4 regions of the Alteromonas sp. ABH4_457 genome follow, and region 3 is predicted to be linked to each of the others. Evidence: predicted binding sites of a transcription regulator. Region 3 holds the regulator's gene; each other region holds the start of a gene.
The links. Region 3 encodes sigma-54, which starts transcription at its own class of promoters, with help from an activator protein. Its sites were predicted from a motif close to GTTGGCACGNNNNTNGNNT; they were not measured.
Positions count from the first base shown of each region.

Region 1: a site for sigma-54 is predicted at 5,572-5,590, ahead of ACXAGR_RS18045 (DUF4097 family beta strand repeat-containing protein). Genes of this name have one in related genera too.
Region 2: a site for sigma-54 is predicted at 6,237-6,255, ahead of glnK (P-II family nitrogen regulator). Genes of this name have one in related genera too.
Region 4: a site for sigma-54 is predicted at 2,148-2,166, ahead of dkgB (2,5-didehydrogluconate reductase DkgB). Genes of this name have one in related genera too.

Region 1 is NZ_JBSWXN010000007.1:50,931-58,903, reverse strand. Features, by position in the region: gene ACXAGR_RS18070 (sugar porter family MFS transporter) at 263-1,702, shown strand; gene ACXAGR_RS18065 (IS630 family transposase) at 1,762-2,793, opposite strand; gene ACXAGR_RS18060 (hypothetical protein) at 2,912-3,067, opposite strand; gene recN (DNA repair protein RecN) at 3,280-4,962, shown strand; gene ACXAGR_RS18050 (outer membrane protein assembly factor BamE) at 5,100-5,456, shown strand; gene ACXAGR_RS18045 (DUF4097 family beta strand repeat-containing protein) at 5,717-6,397, shown strand; gene ACXAGR_RS18040 (P1 family peptidase) at 6,441-7,973, opposite strand, start outside.
Region 2 is NZ_JBSWXN010000002.1:161,264-169,236, forward strand. Features, by position in the region: gene ggt (gamma-glutamyltransferase) at 1-1,516, opposite strand, end outside; gene ACXAGR_RS03920 (glycosyltransferase family 2 protein) at 1,821-2,744, shown strand; gene ACXAGR_RS03925 (catalase) at 2,858-4,360, opposite strand; gene ACXAGR_RS03930 (ammonium transporter) at 4,565-5,809, opposite strand; gene glnK (P-II family nitrogen regulator) at 5,841-6,179, opposite strand; gene ACXAGR_RS03940 (hypothetical protein) at 6,426-7,274, shown strand; gene ACXAGR_RS03945 (DUF808 domain-containing protein) at 7,338-7,973, shown strand, end outside.
Region 3 is NZ_JBSWXN010000008.1:354,453-362,425, forward strand. Features, by position in the region: gene rapZ (RNase adapter RapZ) at 1-471, opposite strand, end outside; gene ptsN (PTS IIA-like nitrogen regulatory protein PtsN) at 518-961, opposite strand; gene hpf (ribosome hibernation promoting factor) at 970-1,257, opposite strand; gene ACXAGR_RS21505 (RNA polymerase factor sigma-54) at 1,290-2,774, opposite strand; gene lptB (LPS export ABC transporter ATP-binding protein) at 2,870-3,595, opposite strand; gene lptA (lipopolysaccharide transport periplasmic protein LptA) at 3,601-4,170, opposite strand; gene lptC (LPS export ABC transporter periplasmic protein LptC) at 4,139-4,702, opposite strand; gene kdsC (3-deoxy-manno-octulosonate-8-phosphatase KdsC) at 4,699-5,253, opposite strand; gene ACXAGR_RS21530 (KpsF/GutQ family sugar-phosphate isomerase) at 5,253-6,224, opposite strand; gene ACXAGR_RS21535 (calcium/sodium antiporter) at 6,225-7,181, opposite strand; gene ACXAGR_RS21540 (ATP-binding cassette domain-containing protein) at 7,691-7,973, shown strand, end outside.
Region 4 is NZ_JBSWXN010000007.1:41,972-49,944, reverse strand. Features, by position in the region: gene ACXAGR_RS18035 (DUF445 domain-containing protein) at 1-1,123, opposite strand, end outside; gene dkgB (2,5-didehydrogluconate reductase DkgB) at 1,262-2,065, opposite strand; gene ACXAGR_RS18025 (type 2 periplasmic-binding domain-containing protein) at 2,242-3,024, shown strand; gene rluB (23S rRNA pseudouridine(2605) synthase RluB) at 3,003-3,884, opposite strand; gene scpB (SMC-Scp complex subunit ScpB) at 3,877-4,512, opposite strand; gene ACXAGR_RS18010 (segregation and condensation protein A) at 4,499-5,332, opposite strand; gene ACXAGR_RS18005 (L-threonylcarbamoyladenylate synthase) at 5,365-5,985, opposite strand; gene ACXAGR_RS18000 (PHP domain-containing protein) at 5,998-6,843, opposite strand; gene ACXAGR_RS17995 (anthranilate synthase component 1) at 7,111-7,973, shown strand, end outside.

The DNA of each region.
Region 1 (7,973 bases), on a different contig from region 3:
CTCTCATAGCATTTAATCTAGATCTATGAGAGGTGCTTTAACTCTTTGAGGTATAGTTTGTAAATGTAACTTTTGTTAATTTTTATAAGATAATCCATCGAAAATAATTGGTATTTCCATTTACATGCAAGGCATCACCTATAACATTAATTCCTAAATACAAAGTGTTTTAAGCTTATTAATCCTATAGACTCAGCCCGAGATAATAAGCAGGCTACAATTATTTAATGGCATTCAAGTAAAATAGTGTGCAACTGACATAATGAAATCAAAACAAAACGACCTCAATATGACTTATATCTGGATGATCAGTTTAACCGCAGCATGCGGTGGCTTTTTATTTGGTTATGACTGGGTAGTAATTGGTGGTGCTAAACCATTTTATGAAGCTTTTTTTGCGGTGTCTGACCCTTCAGTTTCGGGGTGGTTAATGGGATCTGCATTAATTGGCTGTATTTTCGGCGCTATTTTATCTGGCAAAATTTCAGATACATTTGGTCGGAAAAAAGCATTGCTATTGTCTGCCGTCTTGTTTGTTATTTCAGCCGCAGCAACTGCATGGGCCGACAATGTGGATGTTTTTGTTTGGGCCAGAATTATCGGCGGGGTCGGAATTGGCATAGCGTCAACTGTTTCGCCTATGTATATCTCTGAGCTGAGTCCGCTTGAAAAACGCGGACAGTTAGTTTCGATTAATCAGTTAACGATAGTTATTGGTGTATTAGCAGCACAACTCATCAATTTAGTGATTGCAGAGCCAAACTCGGCGGCTGCGACTCAAGCTCAGCTAATGCATACCTGGAACGGACAAATTGGCTGGCGTTATATGTTTGCGGCTGAGCTAGTTCCGGCAATGTTATTTTTAATTCTGGCCATTTTAATCCCTGAATCACCACGCTGGCTAACGCAAAAAGCTCGCTTTACTGAAGCGCGAGAAGTGTTGGCTAAAATTGGTAGTAGCAGCTACACAAGTAAGGTTCTAACCGAACTAAAGGCTAATTTGTCAGTAAAGCATGGCAGTGGATTTGAGGATTTGCTATCACTTAAACCCGTGTTAATCATTGGTATAGTACTGGCTGCATTTCAGCAATGGTGTGGCATCAACGTAGTATTTAATTACGCGCAGGAAATTTTTACAAGCGCAGGATTTGATATTGACGATACACTAAAATCCATTGTAGCAACCGGCTCTGTGAACTTAATTTTTACTTTACTCGCTTTACCTTTAGTTGACCGTCTAGGGCGACGTAAACTCATGTTATTCGGTTCAATTGGTTTGACGATTATTTATGCCTTGATTGCACTGGCTTATCAAACAGGCACTTTAGGTTTGCCTGTTCTGCTGCTGGTACTGTGTGCAATTGCAATATATGCGATGACATTGGCACCTGTTACCTGGGTATTACTAGCTGAGCTTTTTCCTAATCGGGTTCGTGGCGTAGCTATGGCTATCGGTACTTTTACTCTTTGGTTTGCTTCGTTTGTTTTAACTTACACTTTTCCATTGATTAATCATACTTTTGAAGCACAAGGGAGCTTTTTGATTTATGGCATTATTTGTTTACTCGGGTTTATCTTCATTTGGCGAAAAGTACCGGAAACCAAACAGCTGTCGCTTGAAGAAATTGAGTTGAAACTGAATATTACTGCTCCGGTTGAGCCAAAATCACTACAGCAGAGTGCAAATGAGAAACAAGGCTAGGGCTTTCAACCCTAGCCTTGTTGATCAAATCATCTTCTAAATAACTGATCCGAAGTCTGCTACACCTTTGCCATCCCGTGGTCATTGCCAGGGAATGGTGATGCGGTCTCCATAAACCGCCGTACCCTTTTGAGTAGTTGCCACATTTCCGTGCACTTATGATTGCGAGTGATAGTTTCATGCAAGGCATGCCACAACTTTTCAATCTTATTAACCCAGGGGCTGTAGACTGGCTGGAACAACAGAATAAACTTGGGATTTTGCTTCAGCCATGCCTGTGTTTTCTTACTTTTGTGAATGATGTAATTGTCCACGATCAGCGTTATTGTCTTCGCCTTTCTGTATGTTCTTCTTAGGTGCCTCATTAGGCGGATAAATATCTCTGAACATTTTGAATGACGACCAACATAAAGCACTTTACCTGTACCCGCGTTAAGCGCACCGGCCAGATAATATTTCTCATTTTGTCCTGGCGTTGGGACTAACCGCTGTTGTCCTCTAAATCCCCAGTCAGCACCTATCTTCGGATTCAGGTGAATATCCACTTCATCTTCATAAAACACAGGGTGCTCAGCAGAACACTTATCAAGCGCTGCTTTAATCGCAGCAAGTTTCTCTTCCTTGTGTGGATCGCGGATCCGTAAAGTCGGGGCTGCTCTGCGCCAAACGATGCCAAGTTCTGGCATCCACCGTCTCAACGTCGAGCTATGTATACGAATGCCAGTATTTTCGTAAATCACTTTAGCCAGCAATTCCGAACTCCAACGGCTACGCTGATAGCCCAGCTCCTGAGGTGTCCAGTGAATCAACAGAAACAAGAGTTTGACTATCGCGTCACCAGGCAAATAAGCCGGTTTGCCATGCTCAGCATCTTTTAAACCTTCTATTCCTGATTCTTCATACCACTTACACCAGCGACTGACTGATGAACGTGCAGCACTCAGTAATAACGCAACACGCTTACGGGATTGGCCCTTGTGTACCAAAAGCACCGCATTTGCCCGACGACTAAAGCGTTTATCCTTACTGCATTGGACGATTTTTTCTAAACGGCGTCGCTCAGCCCGGTCAATCAATGATATTCTGTTCATGCTCAGTGTGGTTCTCGATAATTTCTTTTTGGCGATTGATCTGATCGCAGAAATCACACTGAGTTCCCCCTATGGGGTGATCTACACTTAAGAACAGTTATTTAGGACAGATTTCCCCTTAACCCCAGTTCACTGAGCGGATCATCTGGCTCAAGGACATCCCTAACGAGGCCATTTTATTCAACACTGCCACCCGGGCCATGACTTCACCCACCTGCGCGTCATAATCCCGCAAACGAAGCTTGTCACCGGTCAGGGATTTATATCGCCACATGGCCCTCTCAGCCAGCGAACGTTTGCGGTAATCCGTTTCTTGCTTCCATTGTTTGAGTTTGCCAGCCTGTAATGCCTTGTGCGCAGGTTTTTAATAAAAATTATAATAAAGCAATTTACCCGGGCGTTTTCAACGTAGAAAAAACTTTACTTTACACAGCCAAAATACTGTATATATTTACACATACTGTATAAACATACTGCGGTGAACACATGCTGGTTAATCTGTCGATCAAAAATTTCGCTGTTGTTAAGCAATTATCTGTCAATCTTGAGTCTGGTATGACGGCCATCACCGGTGAAACCGGTGCGGGTAAATCTATTGCTATTGATGCACTCAGCCTTTGTCTGGGTGAGCGGGCCGATGCCGGCGCGGTGCGTAAAGACGCGCCTAAAGCAGAAATCGTTGCCCATTTTAATCTGAAAGGCCATAAAGCTGCACTGGCCTGGCTGGATGAGCAGGAATTGCTGGATGAAGATGACGACAGCTGCTTTGTACGCCGTGTCATTTCCCGCGAAGGCAGATCGAAAGCGTTCATTAACGGCACACCGGTATCGCTGCAACAGCTGAAACAGTTCGGCCAGTACCTCATTGCTATCCATGGCCAGAATACTCATCTTCAGCTTTTGAAAGACGATTATCAGCGAAAACTAGTTGATCAGTATGCCGCGCATCCTGCCTTGCTGAGCGCCGTGTCAGATAACTACCGCTTGTGGAAACAAAAACAGTCGGAACTGAAAAACCTGGAAACACAGGCACAACAACGTGCTGACCGTCAGCAACTGCTGGCCTATCAGGTACAGGAACTGGATGAGTTTGCTATTGAAGACGGCGAATTTACCGAACTGGAAATTGAGCACCGCAGGTTGAGTAACGGCCAGACATTGCTGGAACAGGCGCAAACGAGTTTTTATAACCTGTATGAGAATGATGAGGGTAACGCGTTATCCATTATCCAAAATGGTCTTGACCGTCTGTCTGAGCTGGAAGAACACGACAGCGCCCTGACGCCGATTATTGCCTTGCTGAACGATGCCTCTATTCAGGTAGAAGAAGCGGCCAGAGAATTACGCAGCTATTGCGATGACCTTGAAATAGATCCTCTGCGGCTGCAACAGGTGGAATCCCGTTACAGTAAAGCCATGGAGCTGGCACGAAAGCATGCCGTGATGCCTGAAGAACTGTTCGGGCATCACCAGGCACTGGCGGCAGAATTTGCCGGTTTGGAGCAGGATGAGAATCGTCTGGAAGATTTGCAGCATGAGGTCGTTGAAGCTAAAGACGCTTACCGTCAGGCCTGTGAGGCACTTTCGGCATCAAGGCATGTTGCTTCGGTTAAGCTGGCAGAAGCGATTCAGGGGCAAATCCGTCAGATGAATATGCCTCATGCGGTCATCGATATTGCTGTCGATTATCAGGAAGACAAAACGCCTGTAGCGTCAGGTCTGGATGATGTGACTTTCCTGGTGTCCACAAACCCCGGCCAACCGGCAGATAAACTGGAAAAAGTGGTGTCGGGCGGTGAGCTGTCGCGTATCGGGCTTGCCATTCAGGTATTGACCAGCGACAAACACGCAACACCGACCATGATTTTTGATGAGGTCGATACAGGGATCAGCGGCCCTACCGCCGCCATTGTAGGTGGTTTGTTACGCCGGCTGGGTAAAGTGAGTCAGGTCATGTGTGTTACGCACTTACCTCAGGTTGCTGCACAGGCCCATAACCAGTTGTTTGTGACCAAGTTCAGTGATGGTAGTACAACAGAAACACAGATGTTGCCATTAACGAAGCAGGACCGGATAGACGAACTGGCCCGGTTACTTGCCGGTGATAAGGTAACCGAATCAGCACTGGCAAATGCCAGAGAACTGTTAGAAAGTGCAGAATCGAACTAATAAGCGGTTGATTGGTCATAGGTGATTGGGTAGCATGCTGTCGCGCATTATTTTGCGACAGCCGCATTCTGACACTGGTTTGCCGGCAAAGGTAATGCCTGTCACTATAATCAAAGCATAACTGGACAAGCTCACGCATGAAGTTGTATCAAATCGCTATTTTGTTAACCGCTGTATTTTTCACCACTGCCTGTAACAACTGGATCTACCGGATTGATGTGCCACAGGGCAACTTTCTGGACGAACGTGACGTTAAAAAGCTGCGTGTTGGCATGACCAAAGAGCAGGTTGTTTATGTTCTTGGCCACCCTGTTGTTGAAGACTCTTTTGATAAGAGCACATGGTATTACGTGTACGATATGAAGCGCGGTATGTCCAAACGCGGTGAAGATTTCCAGAAGCAACTGGTACTTAATTTCGACGGTAATGTGCTAACCACCGTAGAAGGTGACTTCGAACTGTCAGAAGATTTTAATACCCCGCTCGATCAGTAAGCATTTTTGGTCCGGAACACCAAAATGTGGTGTTCCGTACTACTCCCGGATACGCTCTCCCCTTCCCCTGCACGCCAAAAATCCATAACCCACTGATTTTAAATACATAATCACTTTTGGCTCAGCAATTGCTGAACTTGTCATACTTTTTACACTCATTCGTGTGCGGTTATTGCTCATTGTTAAGTGAATGCTTCCCGGCAAAAAACGGGAGTATTAACGCCATACCGGACACACATCACTACAAAACGGAAAATAGAATGCTAAACAGGAATCGCTCAATTATTGCTTTATCACTTTTATGTGCTGTCACGCTATCAGGCTGTGTAATCAATGTCGGTGGGAACGGTGATTATCACGATGGCGGCGATGTAAGCAGTGTACTGGGATCGGTAACCATCTATGAAGGCCGTCATGCAGGCGATGTGTCTTCCGTTAACGGAGACGTGACTTTGCAAACATTTACTGTTGCTGAAGATGTCAGTACGGTGAACGGCAATATCAGTATTGCAGATAACGCTGCAATCAATGAAGCGAGTACGGTTAACGGCGATATTAATGCCGGTAAAAACCTGAATGTGTTTGGTGATATGTCTACGGTAAATGGCAATATCGGGCTTTCTGTGAATAGTCTGGTGGAAGGCGATTTGGAAACAGTGAATGGCGATATTACGGTGCCGGATGGCGAGATAAAAGGCTCAGTCACAACGCAAAATGGTAATGTCACCTTGTCAGGCAATACCCGTATCTACGGCGACATCGTATTTGAAGAAACTGAAAATGGCTGGATGAAGAAAAAATCCGAACAACCGGTGCTTTCAATCACGGAAGATGTGGTTGTTAACGGCAATATCATTTTAGAGCGCGCCGTTGTACTTGAGCTTGCTAATCCTGCGCTGGAAAGCAAAGTAATTAGACGTAACAACAGCAACCGCAGCTAATCATTGCAGGCCGGACAGAAATACAACTGTCCGGCCTGCTTAATCACTTACCGGTTAACGTCACGTCCAGCCAGACCAGGCGGTGATCAGAACTCGCTTCACGATCTTTCACCAGACGGTACAACGGGCTGGCTTTTTCGGGCCAGAAAACACCGCTACCGGTCACTTCAAAACCATATCTTGACGGTAAAACGTAATCTGCCCTTGCCCCCCAGTGTGCAGTGAACCTGCGGCTGTAAGGCTCTGTTGAATGTTCACGGCCACCCTCACTTTCCGGGATAACATTGCCGTTCACATACCGGTTATCAATAAGCTGTTCTATGACGCCGGGCCGGTGTTTACCACCCGCATCGGCAGCGTTGAAATCGCCCGCCAGTACGAAACGGGTGTTTTCCGGCAGGCCGGATTGTTTACCCTCATCATCAGTAATATATTCGCCTTTATCCGGAGACAGATAGTCAGCCATCAGCCTGATTTCATCATGGTTCCGCTTACCGTTACGATCCTCATCACCATCGAAATTAGGCGGTGTGGGATGCATAGCAAGTACATGCACAATGCGGCCATTAACGTTAACGGGTATATCCCAGTGAGACTTGGAGCTTAAACGGAACTCAGCCCATTCCTCTTGGTTATACCAGGGAGTATCTGTGGCCGGGTCAACGGGCTTCTGAGCACCGGGCATATCTTTCCACTTAAATGTCTGCAAGCTGTGCACCTGATCATGCACGACGGGATATTTCGACAATACAACCATGCCGTACTGACCGGGATACAAGCCAAATCCCCACGCATCACCGCCTGTTCCGGTGGCTTTACCATCGTTATCCAGATCGAAAGGAGACGGCTCACCGGTGTTCACCGGCGCGAGATAAACGTACGGGTAATCGATAGCAGATTGCCCGTGCTGACTGACATTCAGATAATTTTGAATAAAAGCCCGCACACCATCGCTCTGCGATTTGATGTAATCAAACTCATTAAGCAAAATAATATCCGGCGCGGTGCGCTGAATGATCTCAGCAATATTTTTGACCTGCGGATTATTGCCATCTGACAACACCTTTTTAAGCACGTCATCACCGGGCGGAAGCCCTGAAGAAGGGTAATTCGTCGACTCCATACTTACGTTAAAAGTAGCCACTCTCAACGTATCAGATGACTCTGTTCTCCCGTGTTCGGCCGGTAACATAGAGCGGATTTTGTCTACCGGCAGGGCTTTTACACTCCCGTGAAAACCCTCCACGTCCTCAGCCATCAGCAGACTGTTATAAATGGCTTCCTGCGTTGCTTCAATCACCGCCTCGAATAAAGGTGACAACTGACTGTTCGCCATCACGGTGGATGAATGCGCCGGCGACTGCTCGTCACGACGTAATGCATCTGCGTTAGAAAAGGCTATAACATAATCGCCGGAGCCGTTTGTCAGGCTGGCACCGGTTCGCGCAACACCGGCCATGGCCCGCTTTGCCAGCCTTTCCAGATTGCGGTCGTCCAGCGGTGCGTCTGTTGCAACCACTATCATGATAGAGCCGTCAGCAGCGGTATCGTTATTCATTTCTTTATACAGGTAGTG
Region 2 (7,973 bases), on a different contig from region 3:
CCGTTTCGCTGAAGCCTGATTCAAGGTGTACCTGACCGCCATCCAGCATGAGATGTCCGGTAGGACTGCTGGAACCGGAATGTAATATACGGGGCGCGTCACCGGCTTCCTGTAAGTTCATGCCAAAATCAATCAGGTCGACAACGATTTGTGCATGCATTTGTGGCTGGGTGGCACCGCCCATTACACCAAAGCTTAACCACGGCTTACCATTGCGGGTAACGAAGGCAGGAATAATCGTGTGGAAAGGACGCTTGCTCGGTGCATACTCGTTTGCGTGTCCTTCCTGCATGGTGAACAGCTCCCCCCGGTTCTGCAGCACAAAGCCCAGTTCCGGCGGCGTCATACCTGAGCCCATACCACGGTAGTTACTCTGGATCAGAGACACCATGTTGCCGTCTTTATCGGCGACAGTCAGGTACACGGTATCACCTTCGTACACACCGGCATCATAGCGTTTGGCCGCTTTTTCCGGATTAATAAGTTGCTGCCGCTCTGCGGCGTAGTCTTTAGACACCAGCCAGTCTACGGGCACTGAAGTAAATGCCATATCTGCATAGAATTTTGCGCGGTCTTCAAATGCCAGCTTTTTCGCTTCAACGAAAGTGTGAATGTAGTCTGCTGAGCCGAACCCCATCCCTTCAATATCGTAACGCTCAAGAATATTCAGGATTTGCAGAGCTGCAATGCCCTGTCCGTTAGGGGGTAATTCCCATACATCGTACCCCCGGTAATTCGCGGATACCGGTTCGACCCACTCCGACGTATGGCTGGCCAAATCATCTAAGGTAAGGTATCCGCCCTGCTCTTTCATGTAGGCAGCGATTGTCCGCGCAATATCGCCTTTATAAAAAGCATCTCTGCCGCCGGTGGCAATTTTTTCGTAGGTGGCAGCCAGTCCGGGGTTCTTAAACACATCCCCTTTTTGCGGTACTTTACCGCCGGGCATAAAGGTTTCAGCAAATCCGTCATATTGACCAATCCGGTCTGCATTCATTTGCAGGTAATACGCAATGAGTTCAGAAACCGGAAAACCGTTGCGGGCATATTCAATAGACGGGGTTAAAATGGCTGTCACAGGCAGAGAACCGAACTTGCTGTGCAGCTCAAACCAGCCATCCACGGCACCGGGAACCGATACCGGCAACGGACCAAATGAGGGCACTTTATTGAGCCCTTTTTCTGCAAACACGGCTTTGGTCAGGGTACGGGGTGAGCGGCCGGACGCATTCAGACCATACAGTTTCTTCTCTTCTGCACTCCACACGATGGCAAACAGATCACCGCCGATACCGCTTCCGGTGGGCTCCACCAGACCAAGCATGGCATTCGCTGCAATCGCTGCGTCGATAGCATTGCCACCCTGCTTAAGAATATCCAGCCCCACCTGGGTCGCCAGCGGCTGACTGGTGGCTACCATCCCGTGCTGTGCAATAACCTCAGAACGGCTGGCAAACATTTCACCGGTGATCCGGTCGTATGCCCAGGCGACGGCAGACACGCCCAGTAATACCATACCGGTGATAACCGGCTTCAGACTCTTTTTTATCAGTCGCAAATGCATTTCCCCGCTCTGTCTAACCACTGTAAAAATTACCGGCTTTCTGTAAATTCATATTTAACACACTCCGCCCTGCAATTCATCCGGGCAGGCCAGAAAACAAAAAATGACGAATTAACGCGAAGTTAGCCCGTTCACTATACTTTAGTTTAAAGGTGGAACTAAGTTTGCAGTAATTTTGCGGATTTATTCACTGTTTTTCTAACAGACTCACCACGAGCCGTATCTGTGGTTGGAAATTAACCCGTCCCGCAGGGACATGAACCGACAGAGAGACGACGCCATGAGCACTGATTTTAGTATTGTTACTATTGTTAAGCGACGTACCCAGCAGTTGTCTAACCTGATTAGCAGCATAGAACGCTCTACACTTTTACCAAAAGAAATGGTGATTGTATGGATGGCTCCGCCAAGTGACGAATCACTATTAAGTAGCGAAAACTTCCCTATCGTGCACCGTTTTGCAGCAAGTGATGAACTTCCGATCCCGAAAGCCCGTAACCGTGGTTTCGATACCTGCAAAACCGACAAATTTATTTACCTTGATGTGGACTGCATCTGCCCTGAATCTTTACTGGAAAATCTGGTCCGTTCACTCGCCATCGGTAAGGTTGTCACCGCCAATGTATGCCAGCTTGATAAAAAAGCGGAAGATATTAACGAAAGCTATGTGCAGCAGCTTGCCCTTCCTCAGGCCACTGCCGCAGAAAAAGTCCCGTTTGTGCAGTTCGATACTAATATATTCGGTATCACCCGGAAGGATTATGAGCGTGTAGGCGGGTTCGATCTCGATTATCATGGCTTTGGTATCGGCGATTTGGATTTTGCTGCACGTTGCAGCCAGGCAGGCCTTTATCTGGTTAACACCGGCCGTCATGTATTCAAGCAATTCCACGCTCACTACAACCCACCGGTAAATCACTTATGCGATATCGTATCGAACGCTGAAGTGTTCAAACAGAAATGGGGTGCGTATCCGTCCTGTGATTTGTTCGCCCGCTTCGCTGAACTCGGGCTTATTAACGCAGATTACGAAGAGTCCGGTATGCGTGTGGTACGTCTGGTTACAGATGAAGAGCTGGCGACTTACCTGGTAAAAGAACCGGATAGTGTGGCGTCAGAAGGCACATCAGCTCCGGCTGGTACGTTAACCCGTACAGGTGCATTGAAGCAAACGGCCTGATGTAAGAAATTACGCGGGGTCCGGTTCCCCGCGATTGGTTCTTCACAACGAAAACACCCGGCATCTGCCGGGTGTTATGTTTTTCAGTTTAATTGCCCGTGACCGGGCAACTGTTACTTATCTTCCAGAGGCGTGTCTTCGGTGATGGGCACCGCGTTAACGTCTGTATCCAACGCTTCCACCGCTTTTCGGACACCTGCAGCGTAGTCAGGATGTACTTTTTCAAGAACAGCGTACCAGCGCTCTTTTACGCCGTCTGAACATGGCCCCATCGCGGCAGCATAGTTCTTGTACAACCTTTCTTTCTGCTCGTCAGAGAACATGTTGTAAAGGGCTCTTGGCTGCACGTAATCAATGTCCGATTCTTCCTGATAGTAGCGGTCAGCATCGCCATCGATGCGCAGCGGTGGTTCCGGGTTCTTAATTTGAGCCACCGGACCGTTGTGCTGGTTTGGCTCGTAATAGGCGTCAGGATTACCATAATCATTGGTAAAGAAGCGCATCGCACCGTCTTTATGATAATGGTTCAATTCCGCTTTCTTCGGCGCATTAGCCGGTAAGGCTTCATAGTGAGTTCCCAAACGATAACGGTGAGCATCTGCATAGGAGAACACCCGGGCCTGCAGCATTTTATCAGGACTGAAGCCGATACCGGGCACCACGTTTGACGGGCTGTAGGCTGCATTCTCAATCATCTGGAAGTAGTTTTCAGGCACGGTGTGCATTTCCAGTTCGCCCACTTCAATCAGAGGGAAATCACCATGAGGCCACACTTTGGTGAGGTCGAAAGGGTTATAAGCCTGCTTCCCTGCCTCTTCTTCAGGCATCACCTGAATGTACAGAGTCCATTTAGGATATTTGCCGTCTTCGATGGCATTGATTAAGTCTTCCTGATAAGACTCACGGGTTTTACCTATGATCTCTTCAGCCTCATCATTGGTGTAATGTTCATGCCCCTGCTGTGTTTTAAAGTGGAATTTCACCCAGAAACGCTCGCCTTTGGCATTCCACATACTGAAAGTGTGTGAGCCGTAGCCGTTCATGTACATAGGGTTCTTAGGAATACCACGATCAGACATCAGAATGGTGACCTGATGCACAGACTCAGGTTGTCCGGCCCAGAAATCAAACATCGCTTCCGGGCTGCGAAGATTCGTTTTCGGATGGCGCTTTTGAGTACGGATAAAATCCGGAAACTTAAACGCGTCGCGGATAAAGAAGATTGGGGTATTGTTACCCACCATATCCCAGTTACCTTCTTCGGTATAAAACTTAAGACTGAAACCGCGTACATCACGCTCGGTGTCAGCAGCGCCTGATTCGCCGGCAACGGTAGACCAGCGACTCAGCACTTCGGTTTTTTTGCCAATCTCAGAGAACAGGTCGGCACAGGTGTACCGGGTAATGTCGTGGGTCACTGTAAATGTACCCTGCAAACCCCAGCCTTTGGCATGCACCGTACGCTCAGGAATACGCTCCCTGTTCTGGTGTGCCAGCTTTTCAACAAGCTGATAATCTGTCAGCAGAACCGGACCTCTTGCGCCCGCTGTTTTGCTGGTTTCGTTAGATTCGACGGGCGCGCCCGCGCTGGTGGTGAGAGTTGGTTTTTTACTCATAACGGTCTCCTGGGAAAAGCACGATAGTTGGTGTAACTATGCGTACAACAGAGAGCCGGAAAACGACCAATCTATTTTTTAAAAGATGTTAATTATTTATTTCTATTAAACAGAAAAAACCCCGCAGATGCGGGGTTCAAATTTTGGTGAGTTGAGCATTATGCTTTTGTTATAGGTTGCCCAATCAAGTCTCCGTGTTGAAGATTAACGACCTGAAGTAAAGTCAGGATATGCTTCCAGACCACATTCAGCAACGTCAACACCTTCAAATTCTTCTTCTTCAGAAACCCGGATGCCCATTACAGCTTTCAGGATTACCCAAACAATCAGACTGGTTACGAATACCCATACAAAGATTGTAGCAGCACCTAACAGTTGACCACCGAAAGTAGAACCTTCGTTAGTTACCGGCACCAGTAACAGACCTAACAGACCAACTACACCGTGAACAGAGATAGCACCTACAGGATCATCGATTTTCAGTTTGTCCAGGAACACGATGCTCAGAACAACCAGCAGACCACCTAACGCACCGAACAGTGTTGCCATCAGAGGCGTTGGCGTTGAAGGTTCAGCAGTAATGGCTACCAGACCAGCCAGTGCACCGTTAAGTACCATAGTCAGGTCAGCTTTACCGAACATTACGCGGGCCAGCAGCAGAGCAGCAATTGCACCACCGGCAGCGGCGGCATTGGTGTTCATGAATACAACCGCAACAGAGTTAGCACTTTCTACAGTAGCTGTTGCCAGAACAGAACCACCGTTGAAGCCGAACCAACCCATCCACAGAATGAATGTACCTAAAGTCGCCAGAGGCAGGTTAGCACCCGGGATAGCATTTACTTTGCCATCTGCAGTGTATTTACCTTTACGTGCGCCAAGTACCAGTACACCGGCTAAGGCTGCAGCAGCACCTGCCATGTGAACAATACCGGAACCTGCAAAGTCAGAGAAACCGTTGTCGCCCAGCACGTACATACCGAATACAGACTCACCGCCCCATGTCCATGCACCTTCCATTGGATAGATGAAACCAGTCATCACAACTGCGAATGCCAGGAAGGCCCACAGTTTCATACGCTCAGCAACCGCACCGGATACGATAGACATTGCAGTGGCAACGAATACTACCTGGAAGAAGAAGTCAGCTGAAGGCGCGTAGGTAGCCGGTTCTTCTGCAACACCTGTTGCACCGTCACCAACAATACCTGAAAGGAATAATGTGAAGTCACCACCGCCGTACATGATGCTGTAACCGCAGATCATATACATAGTACAGGCAATGGCATACAGCGCCACGTTCTTGGTCAGAATTTCAGTGGTGTTTTTAGCACGAACCAGACCCGCCTCAAGCATGGCAAAGCCGGCAGCCATCCACATGACTAACGCACCGCAAATAAGGAAATAGAAGGTATCTAATGCATACCCGAGTTCAAATGTGATTTCCATTGTTTTCTCCGCAATTTCTTATTGTGTTGTTTTACAGCGCGTCTGCGTCAGCTTCGCCGGTACGAATACGAACAGCATGTTCAAGGTCGTAGACGAATACTTTACCGTCACCGATCTTGCCCGTTTTTGCTGCGCCAACGATGGCTTCTACCAGACGATCAACCTGGTCTGCCTGAACAGCAACTTCCAGTTTTACTTTTGGTAAGAAATCCACCTGGTATTCGGCGCCGCGATATAATTCAGTGTGTCCTTTTTGACGTCCAAACCCTTTCACTTCGGTAACGGTAAGACCGTCGATACCGATCTCTGAAATGGCTTCACGAACATCATCCAGCTTGAATGGCTTGATGATAGCTGTGACTAGTTTCATGTGTTGCTCCCAAATAATGGTTGTTTGTTTTCGCTTTTAGCGGGGGTTGCTGAAGTAAACCAAGTCCTATGCCACAAATTTTAATCTATAAAAAACAGATATTTATGCATTAAAACGAATGAAGAGCCTAAAAATTACGCACCATGATCGTGCGAAGGCAAAATAACGCACCACAATTGGGCAACCAGAATCGTGCTTGTGTAAAGACCGGGAACTTCATCTTATTTCAACGGTCTTCTGTCGCGTATGGAAACCACGGACACCGCTTTCTTTGCCCCTCAAAGGCCAACATTTGATCCCCCCCGCTCAGGAAAGAAAAGCGGGGTCTTTGTCGTGTCTGTTATTATTCACCTTATATTGCTTGCCGCGCTGGCGCTGATGGAAAGTAAGCGCGATATTCCGGAGCCCGTGGTCAGTAAGCCCATCACGGCGACGTTAATCCGTCTGCCACAACCTCAGGCTGTCCGGGAACCGGACACACTACCGGAAACCATTCCGGAAGCACCGGCTCCCGACAAGCCAGAACCTGAACTGGCCGCACCGGCTCCCGACAAGCCTGAACCTGAACTGGCCGCACCGGAGTCCAAACCAATTCCGGAACAGGCAGCCCCGCCTGACGTCAAAACACCGCTGGCAGTAAAAGAGTCGTTGCCGCAACAACCTGTGCAGCCTGAAACGTCAGAGCCGGTTCAACCGCCTGTCTCTTCTGTTATTGCGCAGCCGGCTGCGCCAACAGATTCAGGCACGGTTTCAACCAGACCGTCATTAACATCGCGCCGTGCTCTGGATGCTTTTTTCAGCCGGCAACAGGCTGCCAGTACACAGCAGGATGCTGAGCAGGTAGCCAAAGAACTCAGGCGGGCAAAAACGTCACCGGATATCAGCGATCCCCGCAAAGGCGCAGAAAAAGAAGATCCTCATGCCCCGCCCCCTGCCGTTGAAGTGGATTGCAGTAGTAAAACCACCCAAACCCTGGCATTTATTTCACGTTTTACCGGTGGACGGGCGACCTGTTCAGACAGGGGCAAAGGGTTTGAGAAATTCATTGATGCGCGGATAAATAAAGGGGTCAAAGAAGAAGAGAATCAAAATTAGTCTGTATTGCGTATAAGGGCTTCTACAGATAACCTATGCCCCGATTCTTATTGAGGAAAACCTATGGCAGCCGCTAACTTACTCGCCCTGATTGATGATATCGCTACTTTGCTGGATGACATTTCCGCCATGTCTAAAGTGGCTGCGCAGAAAACAGCCGGGGTTCTGGGTGATGATCTTGCATTAAATGCCAACCAGGTTCAGGGAGTGCGTGCCGAAAGAGAACTGCCTGTGGTCTGGGCTGTGGCAAAAGGCTCGCTGCTGAACAAAGTGTTCCTGGTACCTGCTGCGCTGCTTATTTCCGCTTTTATTCCGGTTCTGATCACCGTCATGCTGGTCATTGGTGGTCTGTACCTGTGTTTCGAAGGGGCTGAAAAAGTACTGCACCGGCTTTTCCATAAAGAAGATGGAGCAGAGCGCGAAGCCAGAATTGAAAAACTCTCGCAGGAAAATATTGATCTTGTGGCGCTTGAGAAAGACAAGATTAAAGGCGCCATCCGGACTGATTTTATTTTGTCCGCAGAGATTATCGTCATTGCACTGGGTAGCGTGCAGCAGGCTGATTTTGTTACTCAGGTAGGTGTGTTGTGCGCCTTGAGTGTTGGGATCACTGCTGGTGTGTATGGTCTGGTTGCCGGCATTGTGAAAATGGACGACGTCGGTCTGTATCTGCTCAGAAAATCACTCACCGGCGGCTAC
Region 3 (7,973 bases):
GCTTTTCTTACCGAGGATACGCTCGCGGATTAATTCTGCCAGCTGGTGGATGCTCAGAGAGTCGGTATCAATATTCAAATCCGCTCTTTCCGCTACAGGCGCCAGCAGTTCACGTTCTGTCTGGATGGCATCTGACAATGACTTATTCAGTTTGGCCAGCGGGTGTAACCGCCGGGTTTCGCTGAACCGGCGCACCAGCATATCGTCACTTGCGTCAATATATACGATGGTGACAGTCCATGACTCCGGCAGGTAGTCGAGAATTTCAACCAGCTCAGAAGGCTCTTTAGGCAAGTTTCTGACATCAATACTCACAGCTACCTGCTCGTATTCATCGGCGACAGTGTGTGTCAGGGCTGGTAACAGATTAACCGGAATATTATCGACGCAGTAGTACCCCAGATCCTCAAGGGCACGAAGTGCTACTGATTTTCCTGAACCGGAACGTCCGCTGATGATGATTAACTTCACGCCGTTTCTCCTGAAGTCACGTGTTGTCGGTGCGTATTACACTAAGTTACTGTAATGCGCGAATAATATCATCACTTGTCTGAGCTTTGCGGATAGTTTTTATGGTTTCTTTATCGCTGAGTTTTCCGGCAACCATGGCCAGAGTTTGTAAATGTCCTTCGGTTTGTTCCTGAGGGACAAGCAGAGTAAAGAAAATATCCACAGGTTTGTTGTCGATAGCATCAAAATCGATGGCGGGTGTGCTGGTAACTACGATGGCGATGACATTTTCCAGTCCGGCCAGGCGACCGTGGGGGAGGGCTATGCCGTTACCTATACCTGTGCTGCCCATTCGCTCACGGGCCAGCAGGCTACTTAACACGGTGGCTTCATCAACATCGGGGTTATTTTTAGCTGCAATCCCGCTGATGATTTCGAGAATGCGTTTTTTGCTATTGCACTGGACCGCACACTCGGTGCGGTCCAGGCTGACTATGGCTTGTATATCCATGAATTCAATTAGTGCTTTTTAAGCTTTTCCTTGTGTTTCAGGACCTGCCTGTCGAGCTTATCGACCATGCTGTCAATGGCAGCATACATGTCCTGATTTTCGGAAGAGGCGAAGACTTCCGCGCCGCTAAGATGAACCGTTGCTTCTGCTTTTTGGCTAAGCTTTTCAACATTTAAAATAACGTGCACATTTGATATGTGGTCAAAATGACGTTCCAGTTTGCTGAACTTAGTATCGACATAATTACGCAAAGAATCAGTGATCTCAATGTGATGACCAGAAAGGTTGATTTGCATATTTCGTCTTCCTTATTTTGAGCAGCCTTAAGTTAGATAAGGCTTTTGCGTTGGTTAGACGGCGGGATCGACAAGGATTCCCGGTACTTTGCTATTGTTCGCCGGGCAACCATAATGCCTTGATCGGCCAACAACGAAGCAATCTTGCTGTCACTCAGTGGCTTGCTTGGCTTTTCAGCGGCAACCAGCTTTTTAATCAGGGCGCGAATCGCTGTAGATGAACACTCACCACCTGATTCAGTGGCAACGTGGCTGGAGAAGAAATACTTCAACTCGAAAATACCACGGGGCGTGTGCATGTACTTCTGCGTTGTTACCCTGGAAATAGTAGATTCGTGCATATCTACCATTTCTGCGACATCATTCAGCACCATTGGTTTCATCATTTCAGGGCCATGCTCAAAAAAGCCCATCTGTTGCTGAACAATACAATTTGCTACTTTCAGCAGCGTATCGTTCCGGCTCTCAAGGCTCTTAATAAACCATTTTGCTTCCTGCATGTGAGAGCGGATAAATTGTGAATCACTGCTGTTTCTTGCTTTACGGCTCATTGCAGCATACTGCTGATTAACACTGAGCTTAGGCAGGCTGTCGGGGTTTAATTCTACAACCCAACGGCCATTTTTCTTCGCAACCGATACATCCGGAATGACATATTCGGGTTCTTTCGTAATTAATGCACTGCCCGGACGGGGATTAAGCGTTTGCAGCAAACGCATCGCTTCCCGTAACTGATCTTCTTTCAGGCGGGTTTTACGCATTAACGTACGGTAATCTTTACTGCCTAACAGATCGGAATGCTCTCTGAGCAGTAGTTTGGCTTCTTCCAGCCACGGTGTTTCCGGTGCAAATTGCGCCAGCTGAACTAACAAGCACTCCTGCGGTGTGCGGGAGCCGGAACCGAGAGGATCAAATAGCTGAATACGTTTAAGTACGCACTCAACCTCATCTTCTTCTACGGGCTCTTCCATATCTTCACTGTTTACGCTTTGCAGAATGTCGTCAACGGTAACCGTTAGATAGCCGGACTCATCAATGGAATCGATGATCGCCAGCGCGATGGCGCGGTCTGTGTCAGAAAAAGGTGTCAGACGCATTTGCCACAGCAGATGGTCCTGAATATTTTCGGTGGTTTCACCCTGAAAGATTTGTTCATCATCACCCCCGGAAGGGCCGGGCGCGGGGGCAGAAGACGCAGAAATGTACTCATCCCAGGTACTGTCGATGGGCAGCTCATCCGGTAAATCATTCTTTTCCAGTGCTTCACCGGTATCCATGCTGTCAGAAGATGAGGCTGTTGCAGACTCTTGCATGCTGTCATCATTGTCGATGTTATTTTTCTCAATTACATCGTTGTCGGAGCTGTCGTCGACTTCCAGCAAAGGATTAGAATCGAGAGCTTCCTGAATTTCTTGTTGTAAGTCCAGCGTAGACAACTGCAATAGCTTGATCGCCTGCTGAAGCTGAGGCGTCATTGTTAGTTGTTGGCTAAATTTTAACTGTAAAGATGGTTTCATCTACGTCTTATATAAACTCTAAAAAGGACATCCGGTTGTAGCGGTGTGAGTGCCGGTGGCGAAATCTCCGCTAAATGCTCATCCCGATATCTTAACTATAGCCTGAATTGCTCACCAAGGTATACATCACGAACTTTTTGATTACTTAATACCTGTTCTGCGGTGCCCTGAGCAATCAGTTCTCCATGACTGACGATATAGGCCTCTTCACACACATCAAGGGTTTCCCTGACATTGTGGTCGGTGATGAGGATACCGATACCTCTGTCCCGTAAGTGCTGAATGATCTTCTTTATATCATTAACCGAAATCGGGTCAACTCCGGCGAAGGGTTCATCGAGCAAAATAAATTGCGGATTGGCTGCCAGTGCGCGGGCAATTTCAACCCGGCGGCGTTCGCCACCCGACAAACTCATACCTGTACTATTACGTATATGGTTAATATTAAATTCATCAAGTAGTGCATCCGCTTCCTGTTCACGTTGATGACTTTTTAAGTCTTTACGCGTCTGTAATATCGCCATGATGTTTTCATGTACGGTCAGCTTGCGGAAAATGGATGCCTCCTGGGGTAAATAGCCAATTCCCCGGCGGGCACGTTCGTGCATTGGCTGGTGCGTCAGCTCCTGCTCATCAATGAGGATTTTGCCTTTGTCCAGTGGCACAAGACCGACAATCATGTAAAACGTTGTGGTTTTACCTGCACCGTTAGGACCCAGCAGACCTACTATCTGTCCGGTAGAAACCGATAAACTAACGTCACGGACGACCTGGCGTGATTTATACGACTTTGCCAGGTGAGTCGCACTCAGGGTTGCCATGTAACTCAGTTACCCTCGTTTTCGTTGCTGTCTGAAGTCTTGTTCTCTTCCTTCAGCTCTTTAACTGTGTCAGGACGGAAAACCGTGGTTACCCGGCCGTTGCTGTTACTTTCACCGCCGGTTGCCAGAAGTTGCTCTTTTGACATGTCATAGGTGATGCTATCTCCCTGGACCATGCTGGTATCTTGCTGGATTTTCGCATCACCTTGCAAGGAAATAAGTTGTTTGGCTACTTCGTAGCGAATTTCATTTGCGCTGGCTTTTACTTTTGCGCCGTCATCCAGCGTTTGAGAATAAGTGGCTGGTTTTCCGCGGGCAATAAAAACCTCTTTCCCTTCGCCTTCACTGGCGATGGCTTCAACTTCATCTGCGGCAATGATGAGTGAACCCTGGGTAATCTTCACATCGTCTTTAAAAACCGATTTCTTCTTTTTACCGTCAATAAACTGTGACTTAGCATCCACGGTAATAGGCTTTTCAAAATCACCGGAGCCGGCCATTGCCTCACCGGCAGCAGCAAGCAGCGCTATTGCTGCGAAAAGGCTAACTGCCCGGGGAATAAATTGTCTGCACATGATCAATTAACTCATATTGTTGGGTACGCAGGTTTGCATTGAAACCGTTACTTTTAATGATGGTCTGTACACCGCGTATATCTACCGGCTGGTCTGAAGTCATGGTTTTGTCATCCAGATTCACCTTAATAAAATTGGTTGTGATGGTCTGGATAAACTCTTCAGGGTTCAGGCTTTTTATCAGCACATTGTCTTCCAGCTGGATCAGGTCATCGTTGTAGAGTGTGCCTTCATCAGCGGTGACTTGCCATGGGGCCTCGTCATCATTCACATAGACAGTGTATTTGGGTTGGTCGAATAACACAAAGCCTAGTTGGTCGTAATGCTCCATAGAGGCGGCAAAGACTTCGTGGTTGAGTTTGCCTTCTTCGTTATACAGCGTAGTTGTCAAATTCTTTGCTTTATAGGCAGGGCGTAAAGCGTCTGCTCCGGCTTTTTTCGCCGGTGCTTGCTCTTCTGCCATCCAGACCGGAAGGTACATCAGCAGCGCCATAACAAACAGCGCAGAAATACTGATCCCTAAACGGTTCATACGCTGGCCCCGTGTATGGTGTCCAGCGTGCCGAGCGCCTGTAAAATCACATCACAGACTTCCCGTACTGCGCCGAATCCACCATTTTTTGTGGTGATCCAGTTCGCTTCGCGGGTGACGGCCGGATGGGCATCTTTCACCGCAATTTTTGTTTCGGCAAACCGGTACATGCCAAGATCCGGCATATCATCACCGATGGCTGCAACCTCTGATGGCGCCAGATTCAACTTTTCGCACAACTGAGCCATAGCCGTGGCTTTATCTTCCTGACCCTGAATAATGTGCTTCACATTCAAAGCGGTCATGCGATTCTTTACAATGGCCGAGTCGCGGCCGGTAATGACAGCAACGTCCACACCACTGTTTATTAATGCCTTAACGCCATAGCCATCGCGGGTGTGAAAGGCTTTTAACTCTTCACCATTGTTGCCAAGATAAATTCTGCCGTCAGAAAATACGCCGTCGATATCACAAACGAGCAGTTTCAGCCCTTTGAGTTTTTCAAACCGCTCTTCACTGATCACACCGTAAAAAGTGACTTCATGTCCCATCAGAGAACTCCTGCTTTAAGCAACATATGCATGTTGAATGCGCCCACGGGGTGATCATTTTCATCCACCACCATCAGCGCACTGATCTTGTGTTTTTCCATTAAATTTAACGCTTCCACTGCCAGTGTACCGGAGCGGGTAGTTTTCCCGCCGCGGGTCATAACATTGGCTACCGGAGTGGTATGAATGTCGGTTCTGGCGTCCAGAATTCGTCTCAGATCGCCGTCGGTAAAAATACCGCCGAGTTTGCCGCTGTCATCTGTAATACCTGTCATTCCCAGACCTTTAGAAGATATTTCCAGCAGAGCCTGTGAAATGGTCGCGGCAGACGATACAAGAGGAAGAGCGTCGCCGGTCAGCATGATATCGCCCACTTTGAGTAACAGTTTCCGGCCCAGACTGCCGCCCGGGTGAGAGAGGGCGAAATCATCTGAAGTAAATCCTTTAGCATCCAGCAGTGCAATGGCCAGCGCGTCACCCATTACCAGGGTTGCTGTAGTACTAGAGGTCGGTGCAAGCCCCAGCGAACAGGCTTCTTTTTCCACACTGACATTGAGTACCACATCGGCATGCTGGCCGAGGGTGCTTGATTCGCTATTCGTCATCGCGATGACAGGCACAGACAGCCGCTTGACCACGGGAAGCAGGTTCACCAGTTCGCCGGTTTCTCCGGAATTTGAAATGGCCAGCAATATGTCTGTCTGACTAAGCATGCCGAGATCGCCATGATTGGCTTCGCCAGGGTGCATGAAAAAGGCTGGTGTGCCTGTACTGGCAAGAGTCGCAGCAATTTTACGCCCGATGTGGCCGGATTTCCCCATGCCGCACACGACTACTTTGCCTTTGCATTCAGACAACAAGGTACAGGCTTGCTCAAATTTATTGTCCAGCCGGGATGCCAGCGCACTTACTGCGCTGGTTTCAATTTCTATGACCCGTCTGGCTGACGCGATATACGGTGAATTACTCATTTAACCAAATAACCAGAATTGATACGCCACAAAGCATAGTACAAAGATGCCACCTTCCAGGCGGCCTAACTGGCGTTTGCCGATAAAATTAAAGCTCAGGAAAAATAATAACACTGTGAGACCAAACATCACCCACATGTCTCTGTTATACACATTCTCGTCCAGTAGCCCGGGAGCAATGAGTCCCGGCATACCTAATACTGCCAGCAGATTAAAGATATTCGAGCCGATAACATTTCCCAGTGCCAGGTCACTTTCACCTTTCAGTACACCGGCCACACTGGCGGCCAGCTCCGGTAAGCTGGTGCCCAGCGCTATGATTGTCAGGCCGATCACCAGGTCGGACACACCGAAAAAATGGGCGATATCTACTGCCGCATTCACCATAAAATGGGCGCTGAGTGGCAGTAACACAATACCCACGCCAACCCACAACACTGCAGAACCGGTATTTACACCGTCAGGGATTTCTCCGTCGGTTTCTTTCACCAGCGGATCTTCCTTATCTACCTGTAACGATATCCAGGCCATACCTGCGAGTACAAATACAAACAGGCCGAGGAGAATCATGCCTTCCAGATGAGCCAGTTTGCCGTTATTAAGAAAGAACATGGCAAGCACGGTTACACCAAGCAGAACCGGGAATTCACGTTTTAATGTAGAGGAAGAGACGACGAGCGGTTTTACCAGGGCCGTGATACCCAGCACGAGGGCAACATTAGTAATATTTGAGCCCAGCGCATTACCTACCGCTGTGTTCATATTGCCATTTGAGGAGGCGATAGCCGATACAACAATTTCCGGTGCTGATGACCCCATAGCGACAATGGTTAAACCAATCATCATGGGGGAGATTCCGATATTTTTCGCCAGTGCGGAAGCGCCATAAACGAAGCGGTCGGCACTCCAGCTAAGTACAGCAAGACCCAGCAGGAAAATACAGATAGAAAGTATCACAAGTTACCATCGTCCTTTGTTTTTTCGGATTGTCGCAAAAAGTACAGCATTTGCATACGGTTTAGATAGAATACCTGCTAATACGGTTGCAACTGGTTATAAGTGCAACAGTTGCTGTTGCTTTTCCGCTATCTGCAAGCATATTTCTGCTCTGTATCAACAACATCAATGTGATAAATCATCCGGATTGTCAAAAACTGTCAGCATGATGACAAAAGTGTAATCGCGCTGTGACGGGTTTTTTTACGTACAAAAGAGAGTGGTCAGTCTTGAGGCTGGCTCTGATGGCATGATTCTCGCTGGCTAACTTGCCGGAACCGGAGAAATTTGTGCAGACAGTGGCAATAAAAGCAAGCGTAAAGTTTTCGAAAAATGCGAACACACCTTGTAACTTTTTCGTTTTGGCGGCTGTCCTCAAATGAAGATACAATGGTGTATGTAAAATCGGGTAGTAGCATTTTCTGCTACTGCCGGCAAAGAACATAAAGGGAAGGCGCGTCTTCAAGAATATGGGAAATTTAGTGGAAATAGACAACATGACATTCCGGCGCGGATCCCGCGTTATCTATGACGGAGTGTCGATTGTTGTTCCCAAAGGCAAGATTACAGCGGTAATGGGCCCGAGCGGAATCGGCAAAACAACGTTGCTGAAATTGATTGGCGGGCAGCTCCCGCCGGATGAAGGCGATATCCGCTTCGATGGCGACAGTATTGTTTCTATGAGTCGCAGCGAGTTATATAAAACCCGTCGTCGCATGAGCATGTTGTTTCAGAGCGGAGCGCTTTTTACTG
Region 4 (7,973 bases), on a different contig from region 3:
GAAAATCTGCGAGCTCCGGCGCCATCGCTCTGGCTGCTTCTGCGATGTGTACATCGATAGCGTTGGCCAGTTGCTCATCGTTTGCCACCGATTTACCTGCTTCCTGCAGTGCATGGGATAAACGGTCTGTGAACTTGCCGTCTGTGGCTGCAACATCATCGATTAACCAGCGTTTCACGTCGCCCCACACCTGAAACAGGTACTGCTGAAGGGTATCGTTATTCAGCAATTGGGTACGGATATTTTCCAGCTTCTCTGTCATTGCAGGGTCGGTTTCCATCCTCGCCGTGAAGTCCTCCAGCTGGCGGTCGAAACTCTTGCGTACCGGGTGTTCGCTGTCGTTGGCAATATCCGCCAGAATGCTCACAATGGCTTTGGAAGCGATGTCAGCGCCCTGCTCGCTCAACCAGGTGGTTGGCAGTATTTTCTCCAGTCGCCGGTACTCTGTTTTCAGCCAGCTATGCAGCTTTTCAGCAATAAACATCTGACTGTCAGGCCGGTGAGCAAGCTCTGCGATTTTATAAAGCAATTGATCCAGCACCTCCTGATGGCGCTTATCACGGGTCAGAACCCGTAACGTGCCGGCCGCGAGAGGCGAAAGATCCATTTTCAGCAGAGCCCGCTTCACTCCGCTTACCATCATGTCCTGAACGGGTTTATCATCCAGCGTGTTAATGATCCCCACCAGCGAGCGCGCGGCGAAGCGACTCAGACGGTCTGCGTTTTGAGGCTCACGCAACCATCTTGCCATTCCCTGAGCAGGACGGGCATCATTGACCAGTTTTTCGATAGCGACTTCATTGAAGAATTTTTCCTTCACAAAGCGGGACAAATTACCGGCAACCGCCGCTTTGTTATTCGCTACGATATTCGTGTGAGGGATTGGAAATCTGGCCGGAATAGGCCTGAACAATGCGCTGACGGCAAACCAGTCAGCCAGCCCGCCAACCAGCGCAGCTTCTGATGCCATCTTAATGAGCCCGGCCCAGGCGGGCCATGGCGTTATCCACTGCCGGTACTCTGCCAGCGTCGCAAGAATAAAGACAAACGCAGCTCCCACCAGCCAGAAAAGCGCGATGCGTTTTGCACGCCGGAGCTGCTGCTGTTTATTATCCGGTAGCACGTTTGTCCTTGTATTAATGTTGCATTACTTACCTGACTGCACGTCATCAGGCGTATACATCCTATCCACTATATGGTGATGAAAGTGCAGCCGGCAAACCCTTTATGACAATTACGGGTGGTTAAATGTAAAAGGATATTAATCCCACTGCGGCGCGAAATCCGGATCCACGATACGTTCGCCGTTGTCCAGCTCATCAATGCGCGCCACATCATCTTCTGACAGCTTGACAGCGGTATAATCGAAGTTCGCCTGCAAATGGTCCTTATTCGTTGATGAAGGGATGGCATGGATACCTTTTACTTCCATCCACGCCAGTACAACCTGTGCAGGATTGGCTCCGTGCGCGTCAGCAATGGCTTTGAGTTCATCATTTTTCATGACTTCGCCCACCGCGAAGGGCATATAGGCGGTAGTGGAAATACCAGCCTGCATACAATGTTCAACCACCTGACGGTTTTGCATAAACGGGTGAAGCTCTATCTGGTTAGTGAGTATCTCGCCCTCTCCCAGAATCTCAACCGCTTTGTCGATTTGTGCCATGGTGAAATTAGACACACCGATATGGCGCGTTAAACCTTCTTCCTTAGCCTGCTTCAGTGACGCCAAATATGACTCCATGGGAATATGATCATTGGGTGACGGCCAGTGGATGAGCAGCAGGTCAACATAGGCCATTTTCAGTTTGTTCAGACTTTCATGCACAGACGGAATGAAGTGACCCTTATCAAGATGGTCGTGCCATACCTTGGTGGTCACGAACAGTTCTTCACGGGGAAGACCGGCAGTTTGAATTGCATTGCCGATTTCTTCTTCGTTGCCATAAAACTGGGCGGTATCGATATGGCGGAAGCCGGTGGAAAGCGCATCTGAAACCGTTTTTCTTGCTACCTCTCCTTCTAAACGAAACGTACCTACACCTAATTGAGGCATCGATTGCATTATCTTCTCCTGTATTATGAATTCACCTTGTCTACGCTAAGACATTGAATACAGATTACTTCACTTTCTTCAGGTATTGGTTTTAATACTTGCATGCCAACGGTCTTATCGTGCAAAGGCAATTGCATTGATAGGCTTGTGTTACGACTAAAGTTTAAGTGAACAGGACGAATACGATGCGACGCGCTATCACTCTTCTCGCTGCCGTATTGCTTTCAGGTCATGCTTTTGCGGCGAAAGATACTTTCTTTGTAGGTGTCGAAGACAGTTCAGGCAGACAGGTCCACCCGGTAAACGGTGGCAAATATCACCCGGTGCTCGATGCGGTGATGACAGCATTTGCTCTTGAAGAGGGCTTTGAACTGGAATATGTGCCCCTTCAGGGCGACGCTTACGATCAGTGGTTTAAAGAAAACATGATTGATTTCCGCTTTCCGGATCACCCCCGCTGGTCTGCCACAGACGGCACGCTATTTTACAGCCAGCCTGTGGTCGGTATTTGTGAAATCACCCGTGTGTTGCCTGAGAATCAATGGATGCGAATCCCCGACGTGACTGCACTGGGTATTATTGAAGATCAGCCGGTTTCCAGTGACTGGTTAGAACAGGAACGTAAAGGCTACACAAAAATAGTGTCATTCTCTGAGCCGACACACCTGGTAAAGGCGCTGGTTGACGGTGAGGTTGATGCCATTATCACAGACAGCGAACTGCTGAATGATGCAACTGCAGCACTGAAGCTGTCAGGTAAACGCATTGTGGCATCAGAACATATTCAGGATAAGAAAGAGAGCCTGCGGATTTCCAGTGAGCAGTATCCGGCGATGCTGGAAAAATTAGATGAATTTCTCAAAACGCACCGCGGGCTGATTGCTCAGGTTGCCCGCCGGCACGGTATTGATAACGGGCGTACCTGTTTAAAGAAACGCCCTTCCAGTCAGTCAGAGCTGGCTGACTGATTACGTTGATGAGACTGCCGTGTACGGTGTTTTTTCACCGAGCGGCGCATACGGGTAAGGCGGGCATGATCAAGTTTACCCTGTCTTACATCCACCAGCGTTTGTGTTTCATCGTCCAGTTGCACCAGTTTACGAAGGGCATTTAACTGCTCCAGCGGCAACTCTACCCAGGCCCCCTGCGGTAAACGCTTTTGCAGCTCCACCGGTCCGTAGCGCACGCGAACGAGACGGCTGACCTGCATTTCCTGAGACTCCCACAAGCGACGTACCTCGCGGTTACGGCCTTCAGACAACGTCACGTTGTACCAGCGGTTCATACTCTCTTCTTCACCGGCAGGCTTAGAACGGGCTTTGATTTCAGTAAACCGCGCCAGACCATCTTCCAGTTCAACCCCTTTGGTCAGCGTGTTCAGCGTTTTACCGGACACTTCACCGAATACGCGTACAGCATACTCACGTTCAACTTCACATTTAGGGTGCATTAAGCGGTTTGCCAGTTCACCGTCATTGGTGAATAACAACAGGCCACTGGTATTGATATCCAGCCGTCCTACGGCAATCCAGCGTCCCACGCGGATAGCTGGCAGACGGTCAAATACTGTGGGGCGGCCTTCAGGATCGTGACGGCTGCATAATTCACCTTCCGGCTTGTTATACATTAATACACGGCATACCGGTTTTTCTGCCTGACGGGATAACAGATGACCGTCTACACGGATTTGCTGGCCGGGTTCAACACGGTCGCCCAGTGTCGCAATTTTGCCATCTACCGATACCCTTCCGGCTTCTATCCACCGTTCCATTTCACGGCGGGAGCCCAGTCCCTGGTTAGCCAGGACTTTTTGCAACTTTTCACTCATTTTCTTCTCGCTTTTGTTCAGCGGTTTCAATCGCACGGTCGTCGTCAGACGGTGCCTCTAGTGTAGCCGTCGCAGGCGGCTGTTCGTTGTCTTCAAGCCCTTCAAAAACCTCAGATCCGGGTAAATCGGCCAACGACTTTAACGAAAAATAATCCAGAAACTGTCTGGTAGTGGCATATAACGACGGTCTGCCCGGCACTTCTTTGTGCCCTACCACTTTGATCCAGTCTCTTTCTGTCAGGGTACGGATAATATTACTGCTGACTGCCACCCCGCGTACCGCTTCAATTTCGCCGCGGGTTATGGGTTGACGGTAAGCAATTAACGCCAGTGTTTCCAGCATTGCACGTGAATAACGGGGCGCGTTCTCCTGCCACATGCGGCTCAGCCAGGGGCTTAAGCTGTCCAGTGACTGAAAACGATATCCGCTGGCCACTTCAACCAGTTGAATCCCTCTGGGCTGATAGTCCAGCACCAGCTCTTTGAGCACCTCGTTCAGCGCCCGTTCACTGACTGTAAATTCAGCCAGCACAGACTCTCGCAGTGCCAGTTTAGTCATTGGCGCATCGGCAACAAACAGTGCGGCCTCGACCAGTTGCTTAAGCTGGACTTTATTAATCTTCTTCATGACGGCCCAATTTTACATGAATTCTGGCAAATGGTCCTGTCTGAACGCACAATAAAAGCTGTTCTTTTACTAATTCCAGAATCGCCAGAAAAGACACCACCACACCTGCTCTGCCTTCTTCCGGCGTGAATAACGCATCCAGCGGTGTGTAGGTCTCACTGTTTACCATAGCCAGAATCTGGCTCATGCGCTCACGGGTACTCAGCGCCTCCCGCTCAATTGTATGATGTTCAAATGCAGCAGCCCGCTTCATGGCATGGCTGAATGCCAGCACAAGCTCCTGCAGTGACACATCCGGCTCTATCCGCACCGGTTGCACACTCAGAGCCACATCAGCCTTCACTGCAAACACATCACGCTCCATACGGGGCTGTTCATCCAATGATTGTGCAGCTTCTTTAACGGCTTCGTATTCTCTTAACCGGCGGATCAGCTCCGCTCGCGGGTCTTCTTCATCTTCCGGTTCATCGCTTCGCCTTGGTAGCAGTAACCGGGATTTAATTTCAGCCAGAATCGCTGCCATCAGCAAATATTCGGCAGCTAATTCCAGCTTCAATGTTTTCATAACCTCCACATATTCCATGTACTGCGCCGTAATGTCTGCCACGGGTAAGGTTACGATTTCGAATTTTTGTTTGCGGATAAGGTACAAAAGAAGGTCCAGCGGGCCTTCAAAGGTTTCCAGAATGACTTCCAGTGCATCGGGGGGAATGTACAGATCTGACGGCTTTTCAATGACCGCTTCACCATTGATAAACGCCAGTGGCAAAGGTTGCTGAACGGGGTCGCTTACTGCCGCCGGCGTTTGTTCGTCTGTCATCTTACGTGCTGTTCGTCCGTGCTATGATTGTTTTACAGGAACGGTGACGGGTCGCCACTGCCTTCCCTGATCACTTCCGCATTGCCTTCAGAGAAATCGACAATGGTGGTGGGATCTTCACCAAGATACCCGCCATGAATAATCAATCCTACCTGTTTTTCCAGCCTGTCGCGGATTTCATCGGGATCAGACTCTGCCATTTCTTTACCCGGCAGGATCAGCGATGTGGACATCAGCGGTTCATTAAGAGTTTCCAGCAACTTGAGTGCAATCACGTTATCCGGTACACGGATCCCGATGGTCTTCCGCTTCGGGTTTTGTAACCGGCGGGGTACCTCACGGGTGGCTTTGAAAATGAAGGTATACGGGCCCGGTGTGTTGTTTTTAATTTGCCGGAAGGCGGTGTTATCCACTTTGGCATAAAACGATAATTCGGACATATCACGGCACATCAGAGTGAAGTTGTGGTCGTGCTCGATTTGCCTTATCTGACAAAGGCGTTCCAACGCTTTTTTGTCTTCCATCTGGCAGCCAATGGCGTAGCCGGAATCAGTGGGATACACCACTACCTCGCCCTGCCGGATTAACTCCACAGCCTGATTTAACAATCGCTGCTGTGGATTTTCAGGATGAATATAGAAAAATTGACTCATTACAATGTCCTGTTACTGATGGGCGGGCAGTGCCCAGTCATGCCAGACTGGCTTGAGGTGAGAAGCGATACCTAAATTACGCCCCAATTCTGTCCACCTGGACGGGAAGTGAAAATCAGAACCCGCCGAAGCCAAAAGATTGTGCTCGCTGGCAAGCTCGTTGATAAGCTTTTGCTTGTCAGGATTAATACCGGGAAAAGCCGTTTCGATGGCCTGTCCACCGTGATGTGCAAAATCATTGACCAGACGGCGCAACCATTTTGCCGTTATGTCATAGTGGGCGGGATGAGCAAGTACAGCCTGACCACCGGCAGCACGAATATGAGATATGGCTTGCTCCATGCCGGGCCACACAGCCTTAACGGCGGCCCGTTTCCCTTTTCCAAGATACTTTTTAAAGGCGGCATCCATGGTCGCAACACCATATTCATTAACTAATACGCGTGCGAAGTGTGCACGGGTCACCTGCCCCACACCGGCAAGATTCAGCGCCTTTTCAAGCACACCGTCAAAACCGCATTTTTGCAGCTTTTCACCAATTTTAACCGCACGTTCCTTGCGTATTGTACTTTGCTCAGCCAGAAAGCTGTTGAGTGATGCATCTTCCACATCCACATTTAAGCCGACGATATGAATATCGAACCCATGCCAGGCGGTGGAGATTTCAACGCCGTTAATGATCGCCATCACACGCTTTTGCTTTGCCTGAGTTTGTTGGGCAAGCGGTAAACCGGCGAGGGTATCATGGTCGGTAATGGCCAGCACATCCACCTGCATGGTGTGCGCGCGGAGCACCAGCTCTTCCGGCGTTAAATGGCCGTCGGAAAATTTTGTATGACTATGTAGATCGATTTTCAATGTCTTATGCAAATTTACGGTTGACACAACTTCGTTTTTGTTTTCTTCTATAGGGCATATTATACGTACTAACGCCTTCGATGCCTATCGAAGTTTATGACAGAGAAATCATGCGTAATCAATTATCAATCAGCACTTTAGTAAAAGCAGTTTGGTGGTGGCACTCCCTGAAGTAACGGGCGGTGTACGCGTGAGTGCGTAAAAGAACACAATAAAGGCCCGTTTAACGGGCCTTTTTTTTTAATCGCAGTTGGAGAAAATGCGACAATGAGTTTAGCTGAACTGGGCACCCAGCCCGGCAAAGTGGAAACAATCGAACAGTCAGGTACCTACCTGAACGATCCGTTAGCCGCCTTTGCCCACCTTTGTGCCGGAAAATCAAATGCACTGTTGTTAGAATCAGCAGAAATTGACAGCAAGGACGACTTGCAAAGCCTGCTGATGGTAGATGCCGCGATGCGCCTTGTGTGCAAAGGTAATCAGGTTATCTGCACTGCACTGACCCCCAACGGCGAATCTGTATTACCGCTGATTGAAGCACAGCGCCCGGACAATACCAGTGTTGTCAGAGACGGAGTAACGGTAACGCTCACCTGCCACGCTGCGGATAATGCCCTGGATGAAGACAGCCGGCTGAAAGCGGCCAGCGTATTCGACGCACTGCGGTTACTGGTTCAGAAAATCACGCCAATCCGGCAGCATCCCCACGCCGTCTTTCTGGGTGGTGTATTTGCTTATGATCTGCTGGCCACATTCGAAAACTTACCTGATGTACCCGATGGCGAAAATGACTGTCCGGACTATGTATTCTATCTGGCAGAGACCTTACTCACTGTCGATCATCAAACCCGCCAGACCCGTTTAATCGGCAGCGTATTCAGCGGCCCTAACGTGGCGCAAAGTTATTTTGATGTGGCACAGCGACTGGAGCGGCTGCAGGCCAGACTCACAGATATACCTGCGAGTACTGCCACTATCCCGCCCGGGGCTCAGGATGCTATGGATGTGGATGTCGACAAAGACGATGAAACCTATAAGCAGGACGTTGTCGACTTAAAAGCCAATATCCTTTCCGGTGACATTTTCCAGGTTGTACCTTCCCGCACTTTCTCCTTACCTTGTCCTGACCC